Regions from separate parts of the Rhizobium sp. BR 315 genome, predicted to be linked through region 4. Evidence: predicted binding sites of a transcription regulator. Region 4 holds the regulator's gene; each other region holds the start of a gene.
The links. The regulator LexA, encoded in region 4, represses DNA repair genes until DNA is damaged. The targets are predictions, from matches to a motif close to TGTTCNNNNTGTGTTCNG.
Positions count from the first base shown of each region.

Region 1: a site for LexA is predicted at 3,446-3,463, ahead of dinB (DNA polymerase IV). Genes of this name have one in related genera too.
Region 2: a site for LexA is predicted at 2,119-2,136, ahead of ruvC (crossover junction endodeoxyribonuclease RuvC). Genes of this name have one in related genera too.
Region 3: a site for LexA is predicted at 4,868-4,885, ahead of QD409_RS05475 (YifB family Mg chelatase-like AAA ATPase). Genes of this name have one in related genera too.

Region 1 is NZ_JARWKZ010000063.1:11,034-18,417, reverse strand. Features, by position in the region: gene QD409_RS31340 (RNA polymerase sigma factor) at 1-694, shown strand, start outside; gene ftsZ (cell division protein FtsZ) at 877-1,884, opposite strand; gene QD409_RS31330 (DUF2026 family protein) at 2,211-2,819, shown strand; gene QD409_RS31325 (hypothetical protein) at 2,823-3,134, opposite strand; gene dinB (DNA polymerase IV) at 3,517-4,614, shown strand; gene QD409_RS31315 (GntR family transcriptional regulator) at 4,744-5,460, opposite strand; gene QD409_RS31310 (amidohydrolase) at 5,621-6,814, opposite strand; gene QD409_RS31305 (amidohydrolase family protein) at 6,856-7,384, opposite strand, start outside.
Region 2 is NZ_JARWKZ010000013.1:44,950-52,333, forward strand. Features, by position in the region: gene ruvB (Holliday junction branch migration DNA helicase RuvB) at 1-734, opposite strand, end outside; gene ruvA (Holliday junction branch migration protein RuvA) at 888-1,502, opposite strand; gene ruvC (crossover junction endodeoxyribonuclease RuvC) at 1,550-2,077, opposite strand; gene QD409_RS15415 (LLM class flavin-dependent oxidoreductase) at 2,268-3,266, shown strand; gene QD409_RS15420 (DoxX family protein) at 3,336-3,773, opposite strand; gene QD409_RS15425 (tetratricopeptide repeat protein) at 3,880-4,341, opposite strand; gene QD409_RS15430 (MBL fold metallo-hydrolase) at 4,367-5,341, opposite strand; gene QD409_RS15435 (sigma-70 family RNA polymerase sigma factor) at 5,685-6,440, shown strand; gene QD409_RS15440 (anti-sigma factor family protein) at 6,437-7,240, shown strand; gene QD409_RS15445 (YebC/PmpR family DNA-binding transcriptional regulator) at 7,296-7,384, opposite strand, start outside.
Region 3 is NZ_JARWKZ010000003.1:235,193-242,576, reverse strand. Features, by position in the region: gene QD409_RS05500 (hypothetical protein) at 1-110, opposite strand, end outside; gene QD409_RS05495 (LysE family translocator) at 110-742, opposite strand; gene QD409_RS05490 (cysteine hydrolase family protein) at 769-1,326, opposite strand; gene QD409_RS05485 (LysE family translocator) at 1,455-2,072, shown strand; gene cysK (cysteine synthase A) at 2,207-3,175, shown strand; gene QD409_RS05475 (YifB family Mg chelatase-like AAA ATPase) at 3,248-4,780, opposite strand; gene QD409_RS05470 (hypothetical protein) at 4,917-5,318, shown strand; gene gshB (glutathione synthase) at 5,340-6,287, opposite strand; gene QD409_RS05460 (cupin domain-containing protein) at 6,381-6,884, opposite strand; gene QD409_RS05455 (endonuclease/exonuclease/phosphatase family protein) at 6,982-7,384, opposite strand, start outside.
Region 4 is NZ_JARWKZ010000004.1:106,124-113,507, reverse strand. Features, by position in the region: gene QD409_RS06600 (ComEC/Rec2 family competence protein) at 1-2,195, shown strand, start outside; gene lexA (transcriptional repressor LexA) at 2,176-2,898, opposite strand; gene QD409_RS06590 (VOC family protein) at 3,317-4,204, shown strand; gene kdsA (3-deoxy-8-phosphooctulonate synthase) at 4,201-5,040, shown strand; gene eno (phosphopyruvate hydratase) at 5,190-6,464, shown strand; gene QD409_RS06575 (FtsB family cell division protein) at 6,697-7,008, shown strand; gene pdhA (pyruvate dehydrogenase (acetyl-transferring) E1 component subunit alpha) at 7,164-7,384, shown strand, end outside.

The sequences.
Region 1 (7,384 bases), on a different contig from region 4:
GCACAAGCCGGACTTGGCAGCGCTACCCGATGCCGATCTCGTCGTCCATGCCAGGACGGGCGACGAGATGGCCATACGTGTCCTTGTGCAGCGACACAACCGTCGCCTGTTTCGATCGGCCCGTGCCATCGTCCGGGACGACGCGGAAGCGGAGGACATTGTCCAGGCGACCTATGTGCACGCCTTCACCCATCTCGACGCATTTCGCGATGAGGCAGAACTTTCCACCTGGCTCACCCGGATCGCGCTCAACGAGGCGCTCGGACGCGTACGACGCCACCGGCCAAGCGTCGGTTTGGAGGAGATCGACATGACTGTAGAATCAGGACGGGGCGAGCTGCTGCAATTTCCGACCCCGTTCTCGGTCGCTGACCCCGAGACCGAGCTCTCCCGCGGCGAGGCCCGCCGTCTGCTCGAGCGGGCAGTCGATGGCCTGCCCGACGAATTCCGCGTGATCTTCGTGCTGCGGGACGTCGAGGGGATGAGCACTGAGGAAGCTGCGTCGTATCTCGGCATCAAGCCTGCAACAGCCAAGACGCGGTTACACCGCGCACGCAAGATGATGCGAGTTGCGATCAAAAAGCAGTTGGTGGGAGCATTCTCTTCACTGTTCCCGTTCGACGGAGCGCGATGCGTAGCGATGGCCGACCGTGTCATCGGTCAGCTGCGAGCTGCTCAACCGAACGGGGCATAATCGGGGGGAGTTGCGAGCGCGGCCGAAAAGGCTCGGTGAATGCATCCTGATCGCGTTGAAACGTTTATCGTCAAACGGAGAAGCCCAACATCGCATTGGGCGCCACATCAGCGATCGGCCGTCAGTTTGCGGGGCGGTGAGATGGAATTGATCCGCCACATACCGATCGCTGGGAGTATCCGTTACTGCCAGTCCACGCCGACCCGCTCAGGCTGGCTAGCGGGTGCTGCGACACCATCCAAACCGGTTGCAACGACCGACACCCGGAAAACCCCATCGAGGTTTCTGTCGAAGATCGCTCCGACAACAATATCGGCATCAGCGAGAACTTCATCCCTTATGCGGCTTGCGGCCTCGTCCACCTCAAACAGCGTCATGTCCGTGCCGCCGGAAATGGAAATCAGCACGCCTCGCGCGCCCTTCATGCTCATGTCATCCAGAAGCGGGTTGGCAACGGCAGCCTCTGCCGCTTTCAAGGCGCGGCCCGGTCCTGACGCCTCGCCCGTTCCCATCATTGCGCGACCCATTCCACGCATGACGGTTTTGACGTCGGCAAAATCGAGGTTGATGAGGCCTTCCTTGACGATCAGATCCGTGATGCAGCTCACGCCGGCATAGAGGACCCTGTCCGCCGTCACGAAAGCATTGGCGAAGGTGGTTGTCGCATCTGCAATGCGAAACAAGTTCTGATTGGGAATGACGATGACGGTATCCGCACTTTCGCGGAGCCGCTCGATACCTTCATCGGCGGTGCGCATGCGGCGGTTGCCTTCGAAGGTAAAGGGCTTGGTGACAACGCCGACCGTCAAAATCCCTGCCTGCCGTGCGACCTTCGCTATGACCGGAGCGGCGCCTGTCCCCGTTCCGCCACCCATTCCGGCAGTGATGAAGCACATGTGCGTTCCGTGAAGATGATCCATGATCTCGTCGATGGTTTCCTCGGCGGCCGCCCGGCCGATATCCGGCAAAGAGCCGGCGCCAAGGCCTTCCGTTACCTGCGCCCCAAGTTGAATGCGCCTGGTCGCTTTCGATGTCGCGAGCGCCTGAGCATCCGTATTGGCCGCGATGAATTCGACGCCTTGGAGCTTTTCGGCAATCATATTGTTGATAGCGTTGCCGCCACCGCCGCCAACGCCCACGATGGAAATCTTGGGGATCACCCCAGATATGGGCGTGCGGATGTCGGTCATGAAGAACTCCATTGGATCAAGACACTCTCAAGCGGAATCGCCTGCGGCCCCAAAATTGAGACCTTGGCGATTCGCTGAAGCATAGAGATCCTAACGGGGAACATGTGCGTATTGCGGCGGCGGCCGGCCTCCCTCCACAATTTAATGATCAATGCGCTTGAAGCACGATAGTGAGCGAGATCCCAAGACACGACCCGCATCGGAAAATCTATGGCGATGAGAAAGTCGATCACCGGCTAAGGCTACTGTGCCGTGCTATGCGTTTACATCAATGGCGTCGTCGCCTAGTGGTGGCTGAAAGCCATAGAATGAACAGGTGAACGACCATGTTGATCAAGCAAAGCGACTACCATCGGATCTATCGGGTCATCAATAGCCTGGTCGTCAACGAAAATAGCAATCCCGCCCTCGCCAGCATGTACTTCTCAACATTCGGCGCCTTCATTCTCGAGCAGCACTACAAGATCAAAGCCACGCCCAAAGGCGGTCTTGCGGCATACAATCTCGGAGGGGCAGTTCTGCTGTTTGCCGACCACCGCGAAGACGGTTATGTGACCGGTGCCGGCGACAATTTTCATTGCTGGGTGGAAGCTGACGGCTGGGCGATCGATTTCATGGCCCCAGCCTTTTCCGAAGCCGCGCGAGAGCTCCGAATAGCGCCGAAGATGTTCCAGCGCCCGCTTGCAGCGATGGCGCCATCCATCAATGATCTCAGCAGTTCAGGCGATTTCTTCTATCAGTCCGAACCGGCGGCGATGGCTCGACGTTTCGCAGACTGGCACAAACACGCAGTAATCGGCGACCTCGCCGGCATCGCCTCCAACTGGTTCCGAAAATCTCCGAAACAGATGCAGCCTTCGATATCTGCCAAAGATCAGCATGGGAAACTCAGAAGCATCCCCCTCGCCGGCAATTCGCTCGTCGGCGCATGGTGAGCCCTATGATCTGCGAACCGAAGTGGGCCTGAAACCCAGCACGAAATCAACGACCTTCGATGATGACATTTCGCAGGGCTTGAGGGCGGGCTTTGCGCCTGAAAGCACATAGAGATTGAAGCTGACTATGTCGGTCCCGCCGAGCTCCTCACCATAGAGCCAGATCCGCTTGCCGTCGGCCGACCGCTTCACAGTCGCGCTCCAGGGGCGCCCCTCCATGTAACCGTCGGGTAGCCGGGCAAGAGCATGTCCGAATTCCGGGAATTCGTCGGCCAACGGGTCCCGTGTGTCGCTCATCATCATGGTGCCAGGCACTCGTCACATATGCCGCAGCCGTCATCATCCATTCTCGCCGCCGAGCGCATCCTTCGACAGCAAAGGCATGCCTTGGCGTCCGTGCAGGATTCCTCGACGCGCTCCGGCGGGAGGATCTCCATATGCAGGTCGGGAAGCTGGTCGGTCGAGAAATGGCCCATATCGAGGCTCCGTGGCGGGGACTAACAAGAGATAGGAAGCCCCGAACGCATCGCAAGATGGCATCTGCCGCATGCGTTGCGTCAGGTGATTTGTCCAGGCTTCCGCCAGCAAGACGCAGAGCCGGTTTGATCTCACCGTCAATGATGATATGTTCTGCATTTGTTTCGTTGTCGGTGATTAAAGGCCGTGTTGAACATGCAGTTTGATGACTGAGATCGCCATGAACGATATGAGCTCGAGCCCCGTCCGGAAGATCATCCATGTCGACATGGATGCCTTCTATGCATCGGTCGAACAGCGAGACAATCCCGAACTGCGCGGCAAGCCGCTTGCGGTCGGAGGCTCCGCGGCGCGTGGCGTGGTGGCGGCCGCAAGCTACGAGGCCCGCGCCTTCGGCGTTCATTCGGCCATGCCATCGGTGACGGCGAAACGGAAATGCCCCGACCTGATCTTCGTGCCGCCGCGCTTCGACGTCTACAGGGCGGTGTCGCAGCAGATACGCGAAATCTTCGCCGAATATACGCCGTTGATCGAGCCGCTATCGCTCGACGAGGCCTACCTGGACGTCACGCAGAACCTCAAAGGCATGGAGATCGCCACTGAGATCGCGCTGGAGATCCGCGCCAGGATCAAGCAGATCACCGGGCTCAATGCCTCCGCCGGCATCTCCTACAACAAATTCCTCGCCAAGATGGCCAGCGACCTGAACAAGCCCAACGGCCAAGCGGTGATCACGCCGAAGAACGGCCCAGCCTTCGTCGAAACGCTTCCCGTCAAGAAATTCCATGGTGTCGGGCCTGCAACGGCCGAGCGTATGCGCAAGTACGGCATCGAGACCGGGCTCGATCTGAAGTCGAAGTCCCTCGCCTTCCTGCAGGAACATTTCGGAAAATCGGGACCGTATTTCTACGGCGTCGCGCGCGGCATCGACGAACGCCAGGTCAAAGCCGATCGGATCCGGAAATCCGTGGGCGCGGAGGATACATTTGTCGAGGATATCGACGATCTCGCGCTGGCGACGGCGGAGTTGAGACCGCTTGTAGAGAAGGTCTGGCGCTACTGCGAGACCGGCGGCATCGGTACCAAGACGGTGACGGTAAAGATCAAATATTCGGACTTCACCCAGGCGACGCGCAGCCGGACAGGCCCCTTTCCGGTCGCCGACGCCGGCGAAGTTCTCGAGACGGCATCGGCGCTTCTGGCAACCGTCTACCCGTTCAAGCGACCCGTACGCCTGCTCGGCGTCACGCTGTCATCCCTGACGAACGAAGAGGCCGACAATGGTCAACCACAGCCCCAGCTCGATCTCGGTATCTGAGGGGCGGCCACCAGAAGCGAAAAACCTGCCGTGGAACAGAATGAAGCGCTTCGATGCAAGCAGCCGCATTGCAAGGGCGAAATTTCCGGCCGATGGCGGGATGTTTTGACCTCTGCGGGGACCTCGTTCCTATAGGCCTTCTTCCCTGGCATATGCAGTCAACAAGTCGGGAAAATCCTTCTCCGGCGCGGCCTTCAACAAGGCGCGCGTGGTGATGGCTTCGATGTGATCGGTCATCAGGCTGCGCGCCTTGTCGCGGTCGGCCAGGGCGAGAGCCGCGATAAGCTCCCGGTGCTCGGAGACGGCGCAATCCGGGGAATGCGGGCGGCCATAGAGCGAGAGAATAAGCGACGAGCGCGAAACGAGCTCGGTGACATAGCGCAGGAGCACGTCGTTCTCTGTCAGCGTTGCGAGCAGAATGTGAAACTCGCCGGAGAGCTGGATCGAGGTGGAAGCGTTGTTGACCCTTGCATTGTCCTCCGCATCGACATGAGCTTCGAGCCGCCGGATCTGCTGCGGCGTCAGTCTGCCGATCAGCGTCTCCACCACCATCGCCTCCAAGACGCGGCGCACAGCCAGGATGTTGCGACCGTCTTCGAGGCTCGGCTGCGCGACGCAGGCACCCTTGTGCGGGCGCAGCTCGATCAGGCCTTCGCCGTTAAGTCGGGCGAGCGCCTGACGGACGATTGTGCGGCTTACGCCGAGCCGATCGCCGATCGAATCCTCGGGAAGCTTCGTCCCCGCCGCCAGCGTCTGGTCGAGGATCGCCCGTTTCAAGGTGCGATAGACCGCATCGGATTTGGAGACAGCAGTTCTCGGTTTCTTATCAATGGAATTGGGAGCCATAATCGTCCTGAACTTTGATATCCAAGGATGCAGCGAGGCAGGAATTTCACGCATCGGAAGAGGCAAGAACTGCCATTGCTTCAGCAATCTCACAAAATCTTGGCTCGCCGGAACCACCTGCCCCGTCGAGGGCAAGACCATGGTGTGATTGTCGTGCTTGCTAGCCGACATGTGGAAGCGTATCGCCTGGCACGCCATCGCGCACGACGATGCGGCCGCGGCGAATGACCGTTCGCCGCTGCGGTGTCAACGCGACAGCCTCGGCAATCGTTCTTGCCGGGACGAGCACCACGTCGCCGTGGCAACCGTTCGACAGACCGTAATCCGCAAGGGCGATACCCTCGGCGCCGCCGAAGGTACAGATGCGCGCTGTCTCAGCCAGATCGGCGTCGTTGGTCATGCCGTTACGCTGTGCCAGATATTTCGCCCTCTCCAACATGTCGCCGTTGCCCCACGGCTCCCATGTGCCCTGGATGCCGTCGGAACCGGAGGCCACCACAATGCCGGCCTCGCGCATTGCCCGCAGCGGCAATGCCGGTGCGGAGGGGCTGCCGACCGTCATGACGGCAATCTCTTCGGCGGCGAGCGTATCAATGAGAGCGCGTTGTCTCGGCGCGTCGAGCATACCGAGGCAATAAGCATGGCTCACCATGACTTTGCCCCGCATGGAGAGCGCACGGGTTCGCTCGGCGATGAGTTCGAGGCAGAAGGCACCAAGCTCCCCAGGCTCGTGCAGATGAATATCGATTGGTTTTCCGTAACGGTCGGCGAGCGCGAAGATCGCGTCCAGGTGGCGTACCGGGTTGCGATCGATGCTTGCCGGGTCGGTGCCACCGACAATGTCGGCGCCGGCCTTCAGCGCCCCCTCCATCAGGTCGAGCGTCCCCTCACGTACCAGCATGCCGCTCTGCGGGAAGGCGACGACCTGCACGGCCACCAAGTCCCTGAATGCGTTCCGCGTCTCGATGACGCCTTCCACATTGGCGAGACCGATCTCCGTGTCGATATCGACATGGCTGCGAATATGCAGCACGCCGAGAGTTAGCGTTTGCAGAACCTGCCGTGCCGACTGCCGGCGCGCGTCGATGCCCAGCTCTCGTTTCGCGTGCCGGTCGGCGATAATCCGTTCGTTGCGCGTCGGGCCGACACAGTTCCCGAACCAGTCCATGCCGATCAGGGTCTTGTCGAGATGCGTATGCGCCTCGACCAGTCCGGGCAGCGCGATGTAACCACTGCCATCGATCTCGACTGCAGGCTTTTCGGCCCGGCTGTCGGCAAAGCGGCCGTTCAAAATGTAAAGGTCTCTCGTCTCGCCGCCGAACGGCCTGACATTGCGAATGAGAATATCGTCCATAACCCGCTGCTCCCATCAATTCTCGAGGTTGAGATACGCATTCATACGAGGTTTATCCGCTCCATCATCTGGTGGAACGCGCGCTCGGCGCGGTCGAGGATCGCGCCCTCATCGTGATGCACGAGCCGCAGGGAGCGCATGAGGATCTGACCGCCGACGATCGTCGTGTCGACATCTGCGCCGTTGGCGAAGCGGGCAAGCCGCTGGACCGGATTGGCCGGCGGCCAGAGATGCGGCTGCCGCATGTTGACGAGGATGACGTCGGCGCGCTTGCCGACTTCAAGCGACCCGATTTCCTTATCCATCGAAAGGGCGCGCGCGCCTTCGATGGTCGCCATTTCCAGAAGCTGCATCGGTGGCAGCACGCCGTCGTCCTCGAAATGCCGCGCGTGATAGCGATGTGCTTGGAACATGTTGCGAAACATGTCGAAAGACCGGTCTGGCGCGGCGGCATCCGTGCCGAGCGACACCGTCACGCCGGCTGCCATCAGTTCGGGCGCAGGGCAGCGGCCGAACACCGACATCAGGGCGCTTGGATTGTGCGCCACCTTGGCGCCGGTGCGCTTCAAT
Region 2 (7,384 bases), on a different contig from region 4:
GCAACCTCCCGCGTCACCGCCTCCACCTTGGCCACTTCGGCGAAATCGCGCACGCGGCGCAGCAGCCGGCCGGCGATACGCGGCGTGCCACGGGCCCGGCGCGCAATCTCGCGCGCGCCCTCATCGGTCATACCAAGACCCATCAGCCTTGCACCGCGCCGGACGATCAGTTCGAGTTCCTCGACGGTATAGAAGCTCAGCCGGACCGGAATGCCGAAGCGGTCGCGCAACGGCGTCGTCAGCAGCCCGAGGCGGGTCGTGGCGGCAACCAGCGTGAACTTGGCAAGATCGATCTTCACCGAACGCGCCGCCGGCCCCTCGCCGATAATGAGATCGAGCTGGAAATCCTCCATCGCCGGATAGAGGATTTCCTCGACGGCCGGATTGAGACGATGGATCTCGTCGATGAAGAGCACGTCGCGCTCTTCGAGATTGGTGAGCAGCGCCGCAAGATCGCCCGCCTTGGCGATTACCGGGCCGGAGGTGGAGCGAAAATTGACGCCGAGCTCCTTGGCCATGATCTGCGCGAGCGTCGTCTTGCCGAGGCCGGGCGGTCCGACGAACAGCACATGGTCCAGCGCCTCGCCGCGCCCCTTGGCCGCTTCGATGAAGACCTTCAGATTGGCGCGGGCTTCCGCCTGGCCGGTAAATTCGTCCAGAGACTGCGGCCTGAGCGTCGCATCGATATCTTCTCCCCGCTTTTCCGGCGATATCAGACGTGCGGCTTCACTCATGTCAGAGGTTCCATTTCCGGTATTCGTTTCTCGGCTTTCAAGCCGAAGGCGGCATTAGTTCTGCCGCGCTCAAAATAGTCTTCCTCGAGAGAGCATCGCAAGTCGATGTCCCGATTTTGAGACAATAGTAAGGAACGCGGAGGGTGCAAAGCCTCAACGCGACAGTTCCTTGAGGCCGAGACGGATCAGCTTGGCGCTATCGGCACCCTCGCCTGCCGTCTTCAACGCTGCGGCAACGGCGTTGGCGGCCTGATCCCGGGAATAGCCGAGATTGGTGAGCGCCGATACGGCGTCGGCAACGGGTGCTGCGGCAACCCCTTCCCCCAACTCCTGCTTGAGCCCGATATTGGCCGCGTCACCGGCAAAGGCCGGCGCCTTGTTCTTTAGTTCCGTCACGATGCGCATGGCAACCTTCGGGCCGACGCCCGGCGCCCGCGAAACGGCGGCGCGATCCTGCAAGGCGATCGCATTGGCAAGCTCGGCCGGCGTCAGGGTCGACAACAATGCCAGCGCCACTTTCGCACCCACACCTTGAACCGTCTGCACGATGTTGAACCATTCGCGTTCCAGCGCCGTCATGAAGCCGAAAAGCCGGATCTGATCCTCACGCACATAGGTCTCGATGAAGAGAGTGCACGCCTCACCGACGGAGCCGAGCTTCGATAGTGTCCGAGCCGAGCAATAGGCAACATAGCAGACGCCGTGCACGTCCACGAGCACATAGTCTTCGCCGATCTCTTCGATTGTGCCTTTCAGCTTGCCGATCATGGGTGAGGTCCGTCAGGGATGGTTTTAAGTGAATGGGATGAATGCGGTTACGATGCCTTGGCAGCAGCAAGCAAAGATGCCTGCCGCAGCCGGTTGGCACCGCGATTGTGGGCGTGGCAAATGGCAATGGCGAGTGCGTCGGCCGCGTCGTTGCCCTTGAATTCGACCTTGGGCATCAGGATCTTCAGCATCATGTGGATCTGTTGCTTCTCACCATGCCCGACGCCGATGACGGCCTTCTTGACCGCATTCGGCGCATATTCCGAGACCGGCAGGCCGGCCCGCGCCGGCACCAGCATGACGACGCCGCGTGCCTGGCCGAGCTTCAAGGTCGCCACCGCATCCTTGTTGACGAAGGTCTGCTCGACGGCGGCCTCATCCGGCTGATAGCTGTGAACGACTTCGGCAAGGCCGTCGTGAAGCTGGCAGAGACGGGACGCAAGATCCATGTCGCCATCCGAAGTGACGGTTCCCGACGCCACGAAGCGGAGCGAGTTGCCGAGCGTATCGATGATACCCCAACCGGTGCGCCGCAGGCCCGGATCGATGCCGATGATGCGAATCGTATTCTGCATAGGTCAACCTATCTTTCAGGCTGAAGATGTGCCAGCAAAATGTGAACAAAACAAAAACAAGACACAGATTGGATCGCTGGAACCACGCTGAAAACATCGCGACGAAATTGCGGCGACGGGGTTTGGAATGAGCGAGCGGCGCTCCTACATGTGGAAGCGACCCTCCCTTCCACCACGCAGGTTTCTTGCCATGGTTCCCTTTTCCATCCTCGATCTTTCGCCTGTTGCCGAAGGCAGCACCATCCGCCAGTCCTTCGACAGCTCGAAGCGCATGGCGCAGAAGGCGGAAGAGCTGGGCTACAACAGGTTCTGGCTCGCCGAGCATCACGGCATGCCGGGCGTCGCCAGCGCTGCGACGTCAGTCGTCATCGGCCATGTCGGCGCTGCGACCTCGCGCATCCGCATCGGTTCGGGCGGCGTCATGCTGCCGAACCATTCGCCGCTCGTCATTGCAGAGCAATTCGGCACGCTGGAAGCCCTGTTTCCCGGCCGTGTCGATCTTGGCCTCGGCCGCGCGCCCGGCACCGACATGCGCACGGCGCAGGCTCTGCGCCGCAATATCGATGCCGGCGCGCAGAGCTTCCCTCAAGATATCGTCGAGCTGCAGCATCTTTTCAGCCCCGCCGACGAGAACCAGGTCATCCTCGCCGTTCCCGGCCATGGCGCCAACATACCGATCTGGCTGCTAGGCTCCAGCCTCTACAGCGCCCATCTCGCCGCCATGCTTGGCCTTCCTTATGCCTTCGCCTCGCATTTCGCGCCGGAAGCCCTGCTGGACGCCGTCGCCATCTATCGCGAGCGCTTCACACCTTCGGCGACGCTCGACAAGCCCTATGTCATGGTCGGCGTCATGGGCGCAGTGGCGGATACCGATGAGGAGGCGCAGTATCACTTCACCTCGGCACAGCAGCAATTCGTCAATCTGCGCCGCAATGTGCGCGGCCCCTTCCCGCGCCCGCGCAGCGACATGGACGATTTCTGGACGCCGATGGAAAAGCTGAACGTGGAAAATACGCTGCGCTACGCCGTGGTCGGCTCGCCTGCGACGGCGGAGGCAAAGCTGTCGCGATTCATCAAGGATACCGAGGCAGATGAAGTCATTATTTCGATGCCGGTTCACGACATCGAGGTGCGTTTGAAATCGGTGGAACTCTTCGCGACGCTTCCGAGTTTTAAGAAAGTGTCCTGACTTTCGAGGACAGGCAAACTATCCGGCGAGCCGATCTTACTTCCGCGGCTCACCGGGCGATCGACGGGCTCAAGCCACGAGCCTCGTCTTCCAATGACGCCGGATGAGCATGTCCAGGGACAGCTTGCCGGCGCCGGCGACGATCAGTGCGAACATGCCGCCTGAGATCGCCAAATCCTTTTCGAAGTGCAGCAACTCATTGTGACTGGCGAAGTTGGTGTGAAAGAGCAGCGCCGTCAGCAGGCAGAATAGGCCGAGGCCAAATGCCGCCAAGCGGGTCATCAGCCCGAGCGCAATGGCAAGGCCGGCGCCAAGCTGCAGCACGATCGTTGCAGTCGCGATGGGGGCCGTGACGCCAAGCTTGGCCATGGCCTCCAAAGCATTGTCGAAATTGCTGGCGAGTTCGATGCCTTCCTCCAGGAAGAGCAGCGACAGCAGCACGCGGCCGAACAGCAATGCCATGTCGGCCATATTGACAAGAACGGCACTCTCCTCTTCGAATTCCATGGCCTTTCTCCTTCCCGTCAAAATCCGCGCGGTTTCCAATCCGGCCCGGCAGCATTCCCACGACTTGATCGAATGGAAATGCCGCCGGATCGGTTGAAGCCGTGCGCTAGTTGGTACCCTTGGCGGCAATCGCCTTGGTCAGATCTTCAAGCTCTTCGCATCCTGACGGGCAAAGCTTGGTCAGCGCTGCCATCTGCTCGCGTGCCTTGGGCATGTTGCCGGTCTCGACATAAAGTTCGCCGAGATATTCGTGCGCGCCCTTGTGATCGGGCTGCAGTTCCAGCGCCTTGGTGTAGTAGGTCAGCGACGTCTTGAAGTCCCCGGTCTTGCGCAGGGTGAAGCCCATCAGATTGTAGACGTCGGCCTGCTGGTGCTCTTCGGCGATGTCGCGAAGCTCGGCAAGCGCGCCGGCATAGTTCTTCGCATCGATCTTGGCACGCACCGAGGTCAGGTCAGGCGCGTCGGTCGATTCCATGTTGTCGACGGCAAACGCGATGCCTGCTGTCGCGGCCGGGAGGATGGTGACGGCGCAAAGGCCGGCGATCCCGAAAATGGCATTCCTGAACATGGTATTTGCTCCTCTTTTTGGCCGCTCAGGCCTGGATGGTGGGGGTGAATCCGTAGGCATTGCCGTCCTTGACGAAGGTGCCGGAGCCTGGGAATGGAAAATGCGAGCCGCAAATCCTGATCTTGTCGGCAATGATGCGATCGATCAGTCTGCGGCGGGTGGCGACGGCCATCGGGCCGTCCTGGTCGTAGGCGCCTTTCCATTCCGGATGGGGGGCAAGCAGCGCCGGCACATACATGACGTCGGCCGAGACCATCAGCTGCTCGCTGCCGCCGTCGATGAGGAAGACCGAATGCCCAGGCGTATGGCCGTATGCGGCCAGCATGTGCACGCCGGGCGCGACTTCTGCACTATCGTCGACCAGCTTCCAGTTCTTCCATGTCGGGAAGACGGAGGCGATACGCCGGCCGGCTTCCTTGCGTCCCTCCGCCAGCTTGTCGACGCGGCCGGGATCGGTCCACCAATTGTATTCGGCTGCGTTGACGATCAGCTCGGCATTTGGGAAGACAGCCGCATTCGTTCCCTTTTCCATCAGTCCCCAGACGTGGTCCGGATGGAAATGCGAGATCATGATCGTATCGATCTTCTTATAGTCGATGCCGGCAGCGGCCATGTTGGCCGGCAGATGCGTGGCATTGGTCTGCCATTGCCCGACACCCGAGCCGGCATCCATCATGATCTTCCGTCCGCCGATGTCGAGAACGACGACCGTGAGCGGAATAGGCATGAAATCCGTCGTCAGGCCGGCCTTGGAGAGCGCTTCCTTGGTGTCATCGACCGAAGCATTCTTGATGAAGGCTGGATCATGCGGCTTGCGCCAGATGCCGTCATAAATGGCCGTGACCTCGATCGAACCGACCTTGTATTTGTAGAAGCCGACCGTCGGCTCCAGCGGCGTGGCGGCAAAGGCTTGCGGGATGAATTCGAGCTTTGACGACAGCCCGAAGGCTGCCGCCGCTGCGGCCGTGCCGAGAACGGCGCGGCGGGTCATATCAAACATCGCAATATCTCCTCAGGGTTATGGCTTTTGAGCCAGGCGGAGGACGCTTCAGATCGCGGCCATCCACTGAGGAAGAAGATCGATAACGATGGGCGCTTATTCCCCACCGCGCCCAAAATTCTATCAAGCCATTGATATATATGGAAATTATTTTAGAAAGCCTTGATTGAGACGGCAGAACGGCGACCATCCGCATTCGGTGTTTGCGATTTTTTGCGTGCGATCGGGAATAAAACCCGCTCGAGCGCGATCTACCGTCTCAGGCAACATTGCATGCACCGTATCCGAGGCTTACAGTCGGTATCGGCGTTTTGCGGGGATCATGATGACAGACGCCCGAATTATGACTTCGATGACGCTTGGCGACCAACTCCACTCATTGACATGGAATTGGCCGCAAACCACCGCGATACGCAGGCTGGCGCGGCTTCTGGCTCGGCTGCGAGCCTTCGTTGCGCAGCCGAAAACCGCCTATCATGCCGTCCTGATGGCGGTGGCAGAACCGGCGGCAAATGCCGGGCCGCAGCAACGCGCGATCTCCTCACCCGATGAGACCATGCGCCGCTTCCAGCAGACCATCATCCCGCATCTGGATGCCGCCTATAATTTCGCACGCTTCTTGAGCAGGGACGCCGATGGGGCGCAAGATATCGTACAGGAGGCATTTCTGCGCGCCTATCGTGGCTTTGGCGGCTTTCGCGATGGCGATGCTCGAGCCTGGACCTTCACCATCGTCCGCAACTGTTATCATGCCTGGCTGCAGGAAGGGCGGCGCAAAACCCGCTATGAACAGCCGATGACCGGCGAAAGGGACTTGGATGAAGGCTCGCCGTCATCCGATCCCGCTTCCGAGGAGGATACGCCGGAGGCAGCATTCATCCGCAAGTCGGAAACGCAGCGGGTGCGTGAGGTCATCAACACACTGCCCGATGCCATGCGCGAAGTCCTGGTCCTGCGTGAGCTCGAGGACCTTTCTTATAAGGAGATCGCCGACATCATCGATGCGCCGATCGGCACCGTCATGTCGCGCCTTGCCCGCGCCCGCCGCGATTTCGGCGAGGCCTGGCGCACCCTCGACGAAGAGGGGGCGGCACGATGAGCGAGGGGAAACACAATGATCACGGCGAGTGGGCTGACCTGTTGCACGGTTTCATCGACGGCGAACTGGACGCCGCCAACGCGGCGCGTTTCGAGGCGCATCTTGCGACTTGCCCGGAATGTGCCGGCGAGATGGAGAATGCCGTGATGGTCAAGCGTCTTTCCGCACGCGAAGGAGTGAAATGGCAGGCGCCGGACACCGTCCATGCCCGCGTTCAGGCCGCACTTTCGCTGGAACAGGCCATGACCAAGCGCGCAACGGCTGCCGCGCACCAGACGGAAAGCCCATCGCGGCGCATTTGGCGATTGGTTCGCGAATGGAGCTTCGTGCCGTCGCTTGGCGTTTTGGCCGCGAGCCTCATGCTGGTGCTGAACGTGCCGCAGCAGAGCCAGACGATCGAGGACCAGCTTCTTGCCAGCCATGTGCGCTCGATGCTTGCCGATCATCTGACCGACGTGCTGACCTCCGACCAGCACACCGTCAAACCGTGGTTCAACGGCAAGATCGATTTTTCGCCGCCGGTGGTCGATCTGGCGACCCAGGGCTTTCCCCTTGTCGGCGGCAGGGTGGATTATCTCGACGGCCGCGTAGTCGCGGCGCTGATCTATCGCCGGCATGGCCATGTGATCAATCTGTTCATCTGGCCTGCTGCATCGGGAACCCGCAGCAATGCCGAGAAGGACGGCTATAATTTTGTCGAATGGCATGCGGACGGGCTGATCTTCTGGGCCGTCTCCGATGTCGCAGCCCCCGATCTCGCTGCTTTCCGCGACGATTTCACGCGCGCAACAACCCCATAACGCAAAAAGCCGGCCGCATCGCTGCCGCCGGCTTTTCTGATTCATTGCGAGGGGATCAGGCCGAAAGCTTGGCCAAAACCTCTTCCGAGACTTCGAAGTTCGAATAGACATTCTGAACGTCGTCGTCGTCTTCGAGGCTGTCGA
Region 3 (7,384 bases), on a different contig from region 4:
AAGACGATCGTCCGCGCGCCCGTCTCCGCAGCCGAAGCAATCGGAGAGGAACTCAATACCGATGCAAGTGCCAGCAGACCGGCAGCGAGTGGTAGCGAAAGTTTCGACATTAGCGCTGCGCCTCGAAAGCCATACGGAGGGCGAGCCCGGCCAGCACCGTGCCCATCAGCCAGCGCTGCACCAGTGCGAAGGACGGGCGGCGCACGAAGAACTGCGCAACGGAGCCCGCCGTCAGCGCGAAGATGGCATTAAAGGTCAGGCTGACGGCGATATGGATGAAGCCGAAAATGACGGATTGCGCGAAGACGCTGCCGGCGGCCGGATCGATGAACTGCGGCAGCAGCGAAAGATAGAGAACCGCGACCTTCGGATTGAGCAGGCTGGTGACCAGCCCCATGGAGAAGAGCCGGCGCTTGCTATCCTTCGGCAGCTCGCGCACCTGAAAGGCGGAACGGCCACCGGGCTTCAGTGCATTCCAGGCCAGCCAGGCAAGGTAGGCGGCACCCGCCAGCCGCAACGCGTCATAGGCGAAGGGCACCGCGAGGACAAAGGCGGTGATGCCGAGGGCGGCGGAGAGCATATAGAAGACGAAGCCGCAGGCGACGCCGCCGAGCGAGATCAACCCGGCCGCAGGACCCTGCGAGATCGATCGCGACACCAGATAGATCATGTTCGGCCCGGGTGTCAGCACCATGCCCAGAGCGATCAGGGCAAAGGCGATCATGCTGGTCAGATGCGGCATCGGGGCCTCCGGGGCGGAAGAAGACTTCAGAAGAGAATTTCGGTGGATGCAATCAGCTTGATTTCATGCGGCCCGGCATCGAAGCCGTCAAGCAGCATATTGTGATGGGTGACAATCTCTTCGAAGGTCAGCTTGCCCATGTCAGCCGTAGTGTGGCCATTGGAGATCAGCGAGACGTCGAAACCGAGCGAAACGGCACGACGGGCTGTCGTGTCGACACAGAATTGCGTCATGCAGCCGCCGATGAAAAGACGGGTGATGCCGCGGGCACGCAGCTTCGCCTCAAGATCGGTTTCGAAGAAGGAATCTGAGCTCGTCTTATGCACTACGACATCACCCGCCTCGGGCGCGATTTCCCGACGCAGCTGCCAGCCTTCGCTGCGCTTTGCCAGGCGGTGCCCCACCGTGCCGTCATGCTGGACGATGAAGGCTGGAATGCCGGCGGCGCGTGCGTTGCGCTTCAGCGTTGCGAGCTTGGTCACGACCGTCTCCAGCACGGTGTCAATGGCCGGCTGACGATCCGGGGCGCCGAGACCGGTCAGGATGGAATTCTGTAGATCGATCAGGAGCAATGCAGAAGACATGATATCCTTGGGCAAAGCGGTTTCGACGCACCTTACCCCCTTGGTAATATGTTCGCAGCGCCGGCGCAATCGCTTGAAAACGCAAAGGTGGTGCGATAGAGACACCACCATCTGTGGAGGAAACCCTCATGACGCTCGCGGCCCTGCTCGCTTATTGCGGCGCTCTCTTCATCGCAGCCGCCATCCCCGGTCCGGGCGTTACGGCGATCGTGGCGCGCGCGCTCGGCTCCGGCTTCCGCGAGACCTTCTTCATGGGCCTCGGCCTCGTGCTCGGCGACACGATCTACCTGACGGCGGTCATCCTCGGCCTTGCGGTCGTGGCGCAGGCCTTTACCGAGGTCTTTATCGTTATCAAGATCGCCGGCGCTCTTTATCTCGGCTATATCGCCTGGAAACTCTGGACCGCGGGCCTGCTGGCAGCCGATATCGCGGCGAAAAAATCCAACGGTGCCGGTATGTCCTTTCTCTCGGGCCTGCTGGTGACGCTCGGCAATCCGAAGGCCATGCTCTTCTATATCGCGCTGGTGCCGACGCTGATCGACATCAACCACATCGGCCCGCACGAGTATGCCATATTGCTTGCGGCAACCTTCGTCGTACTGCTGATCGTTCTCGTGCCCTATATGCTGCTTGCCTCGCGAGCCCGCATCTTTCTCAAGAAGCCGAGAGCCCTGCAGATATTGAACAGGGTCGCCGCCAGCATTCTCGCCGGCACGGCCGCCTTCATCGCCGCTCGCGCAGCCTGAAAAAACCTTCTATGAAGAAGCCTATCGAGAGATTCTTTTCTCACGGGCAGCGAGCCTGGGGCGCGTGCGCACTCTAGTTTCCGCCGGCGTTTGATCCTATTGTCACCCCATAATTCACATAGAGGGAGATACCCATGTCCGACACCCGCAAACCAGGCCGCGGCCGCGTTTATGCCTCGATCACCGAGACCATCGGCGATACCCCGATCATTCGTCTCGACAAGCTGGCAAAGGAAAAGGGCGTCAAGGCCAACCTCCTGGCAAAGCTTGAATTTTTCAATCCCATCGCTTCCGTGAAGGACCGCATCGGCGTCGCGATGATCGAAAGCCTGGAAGCCCAGGGCAAGATCGCGCCCGGCAGGACCGTGCTGATCGAGCCGACTTCGGGCAATACCGGTATCGCGCTTGCCTTCGCCGCTGCTGCCAAGGGTTACAAGCTGATCCTGACCATGCCGGAAACCATGTCGATCGAGCGCCGCAAGATGCTGGCGCTGCTCGGCGCCGAGCTGGTGCTGACCGAAGGCCCGAAGGGCATGAAGGGCGCGATCGCCAAGGCCGAAGAACTGGCCTCGACGCTGCCTGATGCCATCATCCCGCAGCAGTTCGAAAATCCGGCCAATCCGGAAATCCATCGCAAGACGACGGCCGAGGAAATCTGGAACGACACCGAGGGCAAGGTCGATATCTTCGTGTCCGGCATCGGCACCGGCGGCACGATCACCGGCGTCGGTCAGGTGCTGAAGGCGCGCAAGCCCGACGTCAAGGTCATTGCCGTCGAGCCGGCGGATTCGCCGGTTCTGTCGGGCGGCAATCCCGGCCCGCACAAGATCCAGGGCATAGGCGCCGGCTTTGCACCAAAGATCCTCGACACCCACGTCTATGACGAGGTGGTGACCGTCACCAATGACGAGGCCTTTCAGCTGGCGCGGCTGGTCGCAAAGCTCGAAGGCGTGCCGGTCGGCATTTCCTCGGGTGCTGCGCTGACGGCAGCCATCAAGGTCGGCCAGCGCCCCGAAAACGAAGACAAGACCATCGTGGTCATCATCCCGTCCTTCGCCGAGCGCTATCTCTCGACAGCGCTGTTCGAAGGACTTGGCGGCTGAGATATCGCCTTATCGGGTTGATCTGGAAAAGGGCGCTACGGCGCCCTTTCTTATATCCGTCTCTTCGGATTTTCACGCGTGCGCAGTCAACCGCTCGCCGGCAATGCGGTAGGAGATGGCTTCCGCCAGATGGATACGCCCGACTGTCGGCTTGTCGTCGAGATCGGCGAGGGTGCGTGCGACCTTGAGGATGCGATGATAGCCGCGTGCCGAGAATTTCATCTTCTCGGCCGCATCGCGCAGCAATTGCAGGCCGGCGGCATCCGGCTCGGCGATGGTTTCGATCATGGCGGTCGAGCAGCGGGCGTTCGTAGTAATCTCCTTCGAGCCTGCCCTTTCGAAACGCTCGCGCTGCCGTTCACGGGCGCGGGCGACGCGGAGCGCGACGTCGGCGCTCTTTTCGGCGGCCGCCGGTCGGATCAGGTCGGCAGCGGATACCGCCGGCACGTCGATACGGATGTCGATGCGATCCAACAGCGGACCGGAAATGCGGCCCTGATAATCGGACGCGCAACGTGGCCCGCGCGCACAGGTATGGCCCGGCTCGCCGGCCATGCCGCAGCGGCAGGGGTTCATCGCCGCCACGAGCTGGATGCCGGCAGGATAGGAGACGCGGTGGTTTGCCCTGGCGATGACGCACTCGCCGGTTTCCAGCGGCTGGCGAAGCGCATCGAGCGCCTGCGGCGAAAACTCCGGCAACTCATCGAGGAAAAGAATGCCGTGATGGGCGAGCGACGCCTCACCCGGTCTGGCGCGCAGACCGCCGCCGACAAGGGCTGCCATGGTGGCCGAGTGATGCGGCGCGCGATAGGGCCGCCGATCGGAGAGCTTGCCACCGGAAAGCTGGCCGGCGATCGAATGGATCATCGACACTTCCAGCAGCTCGTTCGTCGACAAGGGCGGCAGGATCGACGGCAGGCGCGAGGCCAGCATCGACTTGCCGGAGCCGGGAGGCCCGACGAAAAGCAGATTGTGCCCACCGGCCGCCGCCACTTCCAAAGCCCGCTTGGCGCTTTCCTGCCCTTTGATATCGGCCAGATCCGGCAGATTGGCAGCACCGGCGCGGACTGATGGTTCCGGCCGCGACAGGACCTGCGTGCCACGGAAATGGTTGGCAAGTGCGATCAGGCTGCGGGGCGCCAGAATATCGATCTCCTTGCCTGCCCATGCGGCTTCTGGCCCGCTTTCGGCAGGGCAGATCAGCCCCTTGCCCATGGCGTTGGCCGCGATCGCCGCCGGAAGAGCGCCGGCAACGGGTGCGATCGTGCCGTCGAGATTGAGTTCGCCGATGACAGTATAGGACGACAGGGCATCAGCCGGGATCGCGCCGAGTGCCGCCATCAGACCGAGCGCGATGGCAAGGTCGAAGTGGCTGCCCTCCTTGGGCAAGTCTGCCGGCGCGAGATTGACCGTGACCTTCTTCGGCGGCAAGGCGAGACCGGAGGCGTGGAGCGCTGCCTGGACCCGTTCGCGGCTTTCCGCCACTGCTTTGTCGGGCAGGCCGACGATATGCATCAGCACCTTGCCCGGCGCGATCATCACCTGCACTTCGACGGGTCCGCCCTCAATGCCCTGAAACGCCACCGTGCTGACGCGCGCTACCATCCCCCGCCCTCATCCAACGCGTTTACCGCTATCAATCTTTCATAACAGACCATGGGTTGCAACGTGACAGAGAAAATGAAATGAAACAAGAACAATAAAAGAACAAAGGAGTGATTTCTACAATCGGGGGCAAATTATGAGACTTGCGATATCGCTATCCCTTCCGATGGGCACCGTTCTGGCCGGCTGCCAGTCAATAGATGGTGGGGACAATCTGGAAAAGGGCACTCCTTATCAATTGAGCACCAAGGAAACCGCTGCGGTGGAAAAGGGTTGGCGCGAACGGCTCCCCTATGAGAGCGTCCTGCTCTTCGGGCCGATGGCGGCTTCCAAGGACAGCAAGGGTTATGTCAGCGTTTGCGGCACGATCACCGCCATGGGTGGCTATGGCGGCATCGCGAACAAGCGGCCTTACGTCGGCATGATGGTCAACGTAAAGCCGCTTTTCGGCTTTGTACCCATCGTCATCGCCAACGACAGCACCACCGGGCAGTCAGCGGTGATCCTGACCTGCCGGCGGATGGGCATCGCGATATAGGTCGGGTTACAGCGAGAGGATTTAGACCCGCTTGGATTCGATCGCGTCCCAGAGCAGGCTGGCGATATCGGCGCCGCCGAAGCGCTTCACTTCGCGCAGCCCCGTTGGCGAGGTGACGTTGATCTCGGTCATGTAATCACCGATGACATCGATGCCGACGAGCAGGAAACCGCGCTCCTTCAGGGCCGGGCCGATGCGGGCGCAGATTTCCTTTTCGCGCGCCGTGAGCTCGGTCGCCTCGGCACGGCCGCCGACATGCATGTTGGAGCGGGCATCATGCTCGGCCGGCACGCGGTTGATCGCGCCGACGGCCTCGCCATCGACGAGCAGGATGCGCTTGTCACCCTTGCGCACGTCGGGCAGATATTGCTGGGCGATGAAAGGCTCGCGGAAGAGCTGGCCGAACATTTCCAGCAGAGAGGACAGATTGCGGTCGTCACGCGTCGAGTGGAAGACGCCGGCGCCGCCATTGCCGTAGAGCGGCTTCAGGATGATATCGCCCATCTCATCGCGGAAGCGGCGGATTTCGCCGGGATCGCGGGTGATCAGCGTCTTCGGCATGAGATCGGCAAATTCGGTGACAAAGATCTTTTCCGGCGAGTTGCGAACCCAAGCCGGATCGTTGACGACGAGCGTCTTCGGGTGGATGCGCTCGAGCAGATGCGTCGAGGTGATATAGGCCATGTCGAAGGGCGGGTCCTGACGCAACAGCACGACGTCCATGGTCGAAAGATCGACGCGCTCAGGCTCGCCGAGCTCGAAGTGATCGCCCTTGACGTCGCGCAGGATCATCGGCTCGACGGAGGCATAGACCTTGCCGTCGCGCATGCTCAGCCGCTCCGGCGTGTAGTGAAAGAGCTTGTAGCCGCGGTTCTGCGCCTCGAGGCTCATGGCGAAAGTCGAGTCGCCCGCAATGTTGATGCCCCGGACATGGTCCATCTGGACCGCAACATTCTTGATACCAGCCATAGTCAGCCCTCGCTCAGATTTGCGGACAGATGTAGGTCGGCCCGCCTCCAAACGCAACGGCTATTCAAGGACTTCCGTCAGGGTTGGCCGCTGTCAGGCGGCAAGGCCCTGCGCGCCGCCCTGCCGGACCAGATTGCGCAGGCGATAAGCCATGGTCAAAGGCTTCGGGAACGGCTTGCGGCAGAATGCGACCTTGCGCAGATAGCGATCGATGCGCCATGTCGCCCATGTGCCGCCAGCGAAATAGGCGACATCACCGGCACTCAGCGTGCGCTCGACGCCGTCTTCCGTGGTGATATGCACCTCGCCTTCGAGGATCATCACGGTTTCGTCCCAGCCGAAATACCAGCGAAATTCGCCGGCCGTGCAATCCCACAGCGCCGTTACCGCAGCATCGTCCTGCCCGCGCGAATGCTCGGCGATGCGGGCCACCGGATCACCCGACAGAATCCAGGATCGTTCGATCGGCGACGGTTTCATTTCCATTTCGCTGCTGGCGCCGGCTACGAAGCTTTTCGACTGCGGCAAAGCAACGACGACAGGAACGGCACGCGCGGCAAAGGCCGCCATGCCCGCCAACATCATTTTCAAGACCATGCAAACCCCCAATTTCCATGCGCGTCTGCCATCTCATCGCATGGGAGCGGTAACGGGGTGGTTCATGAAATCGAGAGCATTTTAATGATTGCAAAAATCAGGCAGAAAAACCTTCGATTGTACAAACGATCATGTCGTGATCGGAAAGCGGCTTGCCCTCTTCATTGAGCGAAGAGACAAGATGGCTTTCACCAATCTTCAGGCCGCGGCTCACGAACCAGTCGAGCTTCATGGTGCGATCGGGAAAGCGCGTGATCAGGCTCGGGCGCGTGCTCGTTTGATCCAGAGGCCCGCCATGGCATTCGAAGCCGCGACCTTCCGCCATGGCAAACAGGGTATCTGTCGAGAAATCGCCGCCGGTGTGGTTGCCGGTGTTGAGATCGCCGCCGATCAGGATCGGGAGACCGGGCGCGAAGGCTTCGACCGCATCGATCAGCGCCGCCATCTGCCGTTCGCGATAGGCAGCGGTCGCGACACTTTCGAGATGGACCGAAACGGCG
Region 4 (7,384 bases):
GGTTCACGCTCGCCAGCGATCCGCCTCCGCAGACTATCCTGGTCGGGTTTCTGCTGCTGACGGGTGGCTTTCTTTTCAGGCGGGAATCCGGCCAGCTGGTTCGGCATCTGCTGTTCGCCGGCATGCTGATAAGTCTCGGCATGGCCTTGGCGCAGCTGGAGAGCTGGCGGGCATCGACCATCATGCTCGATTCGGCGGTGACGACGACCGTGACCGGCCGGGTCGAAAGACGCGAAACCTACGACAACGGTCGATGGAGATACGTCGTCAAAGTCGAGGCGACGGAGAAGCCGTCTGTTCACAGGCCGCCGGAACGCGTAACGATCTTTGTGCGCAAGCAGGCGGAACCGTTCAATCTCGGCGATCGTATTCAGGGCAGGGCGCGTCTGACGCCGCCTGCAGGCCCTGCGCTGCCTCGCCTCAACGATTTCGCATTCAGCTCCTACTTTAACGGCATCGGTGCGAATGGCTTTGCCTACGGCGCCCTGACATTATTGTCTCCGAGCGGTGATGCTGCGGAAAACTCGCTGCTGGATAAGGCGGATATCTGGCTTGCCGGCCTTCGCAACAGCATAGGCGACAGGATCAGACGGACCTTGCCTGGTGATGTCGGCGCCTTTGCGGCGGCACTTGTCACCGATGAGAGACGAGCGATTTCGGATGATACGACCGAGGCGCTGCGAGTTGCCGGGCTGACCCACATCATCGCCATTTCCGGCCTGAACATGGCGCTTTCGGCCGGCATCTTCTATGTCGGCCTGCGATACCTGTTCAGCCTGTTCCCAGGTCTGGTGCAGGCGTGGCCAACCAAGAAGATCGCTGCCTTCGGCGCGCTGGTTACAGTGACCGCCTATTACCTAATTTCCGGCTTCGGCGTGTCGGCCGAGCGGGCTTTCATCATGATGGCGATCATGCTGGTTGCGGTCCTGCTCGACCGGCCGTCGATCAGTCTCCGCAATGTGGCGCTCTCTGCGATTGTCATTCTCGTTCTCTCACCATCGCAGGTGCTCGGGCCGAGCTTTCAGATGTCCTATGCCGCAACGCTGGCGCTGGTGTCGGGCTACACGCTCTGGAAACGAAGGCGGCATCGTGAAAGCATCCTTTCACGGTCGAAGTTCCTGAGTCCGCTGCTGTTCGTTTCGCGTTTCTTCGGCGGCATATTATCGACCTCGTTCATCGGTGGCGCTTCGACCGCGATCTTCTCGATAGAGTATTTTCACCGACTGGCGACATACGGCCTTGCCGCCAATCTTGCCGCCATGCCTATTGTCTCCTTTATCGTCATGCCATTCGGCATGGTCGCCATGCTGCTCATGCCTTTCGGCCTCGACGGGCCATTCTGGAAAGTCACCGGCGAGGGACTGGAGCTCGTCATCCTTGTTGCCAAGACAGTTGCCGGCTGGGGCGGCGATATCACGTTCGGACGCCAGCCGGCATGGCTGATGCCGACGTTCATCGCCGGCTTTCTGATCATGAGTGTGCTGCGAACCAGGCTGCGCCATCTGGGCTTCGTCTTGCTGCTTGCGACGATTGGCGCGGCGGCATTCGGCTCCGGCGTGCAGAAGCCTGATCTGATGATCTCCGAGGACGGTGCCTTGGTTGCTCTCAGGCAGGACGGGATATTGGCGACTAATCGTGAAAGACCACAGACCTTTATTTTCGAGCAATGGCAGAAGGCACTGGTTGCAGCTGAGCACCAGCCTCCAACGATCCTTCCTGCCGATAGCCGGCTTCCTCAGATCAGCAAGAAGCAGCGCCGTCGCCGATTAAGCGCGGACGAACAGAAGGCGGTACGCAAGGCAATGGGAGAGGCCCTCGATCAGACGATGCAGGGGAGCTTCGCCTGCCAGAAAGGCGCATGGTGCGTTGCAATGCTTGAGAATGGGACCATTCTGGTCACCATCGAAAACGCAGCCTATCTGCCACCGGCCTGCGATACGGCCAATATCGTCGTGACAGCGATACGCCTGCGTCTCGACCGCTGCCGCTCAGGCGCGATGCTCTTTACCGGCGCGACGTTGCGGCGAAGCGGATCAGTCGAAATGGACCTGCGCGGCGACATCCCTATCGTCTCCACAGCATTCGAAAATCCTCAGCGCCCATGGACCCGGCATCGGACCTACGATTGGCGCACCGGAACGTTCGGTGCTCCCATCGGATCGCGGCCATCACCGGCTAGTGATAACGGCGAATAAGGCCGACCAGCTTTCCCTGAACCTTGACCCGGTCAGGCCCGAAGATACGGGTCTCGTAGGCCGGATTGGCGGCTTCGAGAGCGATCGAGGCGCCTTTGCGACGGAAGCGCTTCAGCGTTGCCTCTTCATCGTCGACGAGAGCGACGACGATATCGCCCGGATTGGCAGTCGTCGAATTGCGGATAATGACCGTATCGCCATCGAAAATGCCGGCATCGATCATCGAATCGCCCCGTACTTCCAAAGCATAGTGATCGCCTGCACCAAGCATGTCGGCGGGAACGGTTATATCATGCGTATTGTTCTGAATGGCCGAGATCGGAACGCCTGCCGCGATGCGGCCCATGACCGGCACGGATACCGCACTATTGTGATCGTCATTTGCCACTTTCGGTGGAGCCGGCGGGGCAACGGGCTGGGGCTTGCCAAGGCTGCCTTCGATGACGCTCGGCGAAAAGCCGCGTCGCTGCTGCAAACTCGAATTATAGGCATCCGGCAGCTTGATGACTTCAAGCGCCCTGGCGCGATTCGGCAGTCGGCGGATGAAGCCGCGCTCCTCGAGCGCCGTGATCAGCCGGTGAATTCCGGACTTCGATGCAAGATCCAGCGCATCCTTCATCTCGTCGAAAGATGGTGGAACACCGGACTCCTTCATGCGTTCGTGAATGAAGAGAAGCAGTTCCTGCTGCTTGCGCGTCAACATCGTCTTGGAACCCCAGATCAAGAAAAAGTCGTGAAACAAATCCAGAACGGACACTATATGTTCCATATGTGTTCCGCAAGTGCTTAAATTTCGGTAAAGCCTTGTTCGGGCAATTAAATAATTATCACTGTCGAATGTATCGCCTGAAGACACTTGCACGTCACGTCTGCGCTAACCTGCGGATAAATATAGGAAATGCCGTCCGTACCGCCACGAAGACTTTCCTGGTTCAGCGGGTGCGTCTGATGCCTCTACGCGTACGACACTTCGTCGGATAAGCCCGCTATGGAAGAGAATCAGTAATCACGTTTCCGAGATTGCGTTTCGTTCACGCCGCCTGCTTTGTGCTCGTTGCTTCCATCTTGAATTAGGCGACGGATAGGCGCAAATCTGCACCTGCAGGGAAACAGGAGAAACCATGATTTCATCGCCGCACCCGCTGGATCATCTCGTGCTGCCGACCGTCAACATCGCTCTGGCGCGTGAACGTCTCGGTAAGCTCGGCTTTACCGTGGCTCCGGACGCGCGTCATCCTTTCGGCACCGAGAATGCCTGCGTCTTCTTTGCCGACAAGACCTATCTCGAACCTCTGGGTGTGGCGTCGCAAGAGCAATGCGAGACGAGCATTGCCGATGGCAATGTCTTCGTCGCGCGCGATCAGGCCTATCGCTTCCGTGTCAGCGAGGATGGTTTCTCGGCAGTGGTTTTCGGTACCGATGATGCTGCTGTGGATGACAAACGTTTCAGGGCTGCCACGATCTCGGCGGGGCGGATGCTGGATTTCTCCCGGCCCATGAGGATGCCGGATGGAACGCAAACCACGGCCGGTTTTCGCCTGGCCTTTGCCGCCGATCTGCGAGCGCCGGATTTTCTGGCCTTCTGCTGTCAGCGCATCAATCCGCTGCCGGCGGATCGCGGCGCGCTCGAGCGCCATGAGAACGGCGTGACCGGCATTGCACGGGTAGCGATGTCGGCAACGAAGCCGGCCGCGTTCCGCAGCTTCTTCGAGCACGTCGTCGGCAACCCCCGAATTTTTGAGCACTCCTTCGGGCTGACGATCAAGGCGGCCAACGCCGATATCGAGCTTCTGACGCCGCAAGGGATAGAAGCATTTTACGATTTGCGGGTCGGCGATCATGATCCGGGCTTGCGGGCGCGAGCAATCCTTTTCAAAACGCGCGATCTTTCCGTGACATCGTCGCATTTCGCTGCTAACGGCGTCACATATACGCGTAAGAACAATCGTATTTTGGCACGGCTGGCGCCCGAACAGGGGGCGTTGTTCGCCTTCGAGGAGATAGCATGAGCACGAATTCCGAAGTGATCGTCGGCGAAGGAGCTTCTAAGGTTCTGTTTTCCAACACCGCCAAGCTCTCCCTGATTGCCGGTCCCTGCCAGATGGAAAGCCGCGAGCATGCGTTCATGGTTGCCGGCGTCCTGAAGGAACTCTGCGAGAATCTCGGCATCGGCCTTGTTTACAAGTCGTCCTATGACAAGGCGAACCGCACGTCGCTCTCTGGCAAGCGCGGCATTGGCCTTGAAACATCCATGGAAGTCTTTGCCGATCTGAAAAAGGAGTACGGCTTTCCTGTTTTGACCGACATCCACACGGAAGAGCAGTGCGCTGTCGTCGCCAAGACGGTCGATATCCTGCAGATCCCCGCTTTCCTCTCGCGCCAGACCGATCTTCTGGTGGCCGCCGCCAAGACCGGCCGCGTCGTCAACGTCAAGAAGGGGCAGTTCCTCGCGCCCTGGGACATGAAGAATGTGCTTGCCAAGCTAAACGACAGCGGCAATCCGAACATTCTTCTCTGCGAGCGTGGCGCCTCTTTTGGCTACAACACACTCGTCTCCGACATGCGCTCGCTGCCGATCATGGCATCGATGGGCGCACCGGTGATCTTCGATGCGACCCATTCGGTGCAGCAGCCCGGCGGGCAGGGTGACTCGACCGGGGGGGATCGCCGATTCGTCGAGACGCTGGCGCGTGCCGCCGTTGCCGTTGGCGTTGCGGGCGTCTTCGTCGAAACCCATGAGGACCCGGACAACGCGCCCTCGGACGGTCCGAACATGGTCTATTTGAAGGATATGCCGCGGCTTCTGGAGAAGTTGCTGGCCTTTGACGCCATCGCCAAGGCTTGAGAAATACGGGTGTTCAACAGGCTGACATGAATTTGCGCTACGCGGCCTGTAAGGGTGCCAAATCAACGGTGTGGATCGACATTGTAATTTCCACACCTTCGATTAAAACGATTTAAATCGATTTATAAACCAGCGAGCAGGAAGCTATCATGACCGCAATCACCGACATTATCGCCCGCGAGATTCTCGACAGCCGTGGCAATCCGACTGTCGAAGTCGATGTCTACCTTGAAGATGGCAGCATGGGCCGCGCGGCGGTTCCGTCGGGCGCCTCGACCGGCGCGCATGAAGCTGTCGAGCTGCGCGATGGCGGCAAGCGCTATCACGGCAAGGGCGTCGAAAAGGCTGTCGAAGCCGTCAACTCGGAAATCTTCGACGCGATCGGCGGCATGGATGCTGAAAACCAGATCCAGCTCGACAACATCATGATCGAGCTCGACGGCACGCCGAACAAGTCGCGCCTCGGCGCCAACGCCATCCTCGGCGTCTCGCTCGCTGTTGCCAAGGCTGCTGCCCAGAGCGCCAACCTGCCGCTCTATCGTTACGTCGGCGGCGCTCACGCCCGCCTGCTGCCGGTTCCGATGATGAACATCATCAACGGCGGCGCTCACGCCGACAACCCGATCGACTTCCAGGAATTCATGATCCTGCCGGTTGGCGCTGAATCCATCCGCGACGCCGTTCGCATGGGTTCGGAAATCTTCCACGTTCTGAAGAAGGAACTGGCGTCGCAGGGCCACAACACCAACGTCGGTGACGAAGGCGGATTTGCTCCGGGTCTTTCCAGCGCCCCGGCAGCCCTCGACTTCATCATGAAGTCGATCGAAAAGGCTGGCTACAAGCCGGGCGATGAAATCGCTCTCGGCCTCGATTGCGCCTCGACCGAATTCTTCAAGGACGGCAAGTACGTGCTCGAAGGTGAAGGCCGCACGTTGGAATCCGGAGCAATGGCCGAGTACCTTGCAGAACTCGCCGCCAAGTACCCGATCGTTTCGATCGAAGACGGCATGGCTGAAGACGACTGGGAAGGCTGGAAGACGCTGACCGACCTGATCGGCAAGAAGACCCAGCTCGTCGGCGACGACCTGTTCGTCACCAACTCCGCCCGCCTGCGCGACGGTATCCGCATGGGCGTTGCCAATTCGATCCTCGTCAAGGTCAACCAGATCGGCTCGCTCACCGAGACCCTCGACGCCGTCGAAACCGCGCATAAGGCCAACTACACGGCCGTCATGTCGCACCGCTCGGGCGAAACGGAAGACTCCACGATCGCCGATCTCGCCGTTGCCACCAACTGCGGCCAGATCAAGACCGGCTCGCTGTCGCGCTCCGACCGTCTTGCCAAGTACAACCAGCTCATCCGCATCGAAGAAGCGCTTGGCCCGCAGGCAAAGTATGCCGGCCGCTCCATCTTGCGCGGCTGATGCCAGATCCGCTGGATCCCATTGGATCCTCGGCCGCGTTATCCGTTGAAATCGAACCGCGCCTTTGGGCGCGGTTTTTTGTTGACCGGCGCAGTTAGAGTCAACGGACGGTTAATCTCTGCCGGTTAAATTAGCTCTAGGTGTTTGATTTGATGTGATCTTGTCTCTGGCTGCAATGCTTGCAGCGTGGGTCGTGATGGGATCGCCTAACGGCAGAGCGTTTCGAGCGAGTATGTGGACAAAGTATCATAAGAAGAGAAAGTTCGGTCGTTTCGTTCTTCCCGCCATCACGATCGCTTTTGTGAGTTACTTCGGTTATCATTGCGTTCACGGCGACTACGGCCTGAAGGCGACGGAGGTTTTCGAACAGCGCCGCATCGACCGTGGCAAGGAATTGGCGGATCTGGTTGCCAGGCGCGAGCATCTTGAAAAGGAGGTCGCTCTGCTCAGTGACGGCTCCCTGGATAAGGATATGCTCGACCAGCATGCGCGCTACCAATTGACCTACTCCAAGGCGAACGAAATCGTCATTTTCAATAAATAGCCACAATTAACCGAATTCCGGTTAATTGTGTTTTTGCGATTTATATCAATAGTTTGCAGAGAATATGAGCCATGCAATTATAGCATTGCTGTGGCGAACAATCTTGCCTATGTTAGCTTCACCACAAACGAGGCTACTCACACAGGGAGGGTTGAATGGCGCCGCGAAAGAACGCGTCCGTTTCCAGCCGTAAGACAGCATCAAGACCTGCCAAAGAAACCAATGGCGGTCCGATCGCAGATTTCGATCGTGATGCGGAGCTCAAGGCTTATCGTGAGATGCTCTTGATCCGCCGCTTCGAGGAGAAAGCCGGCCAGCTTTACGGCATGGGCTTCATCGGCGGCTTCTGTCACCTTTACATCGGCCAGGAAGCTGT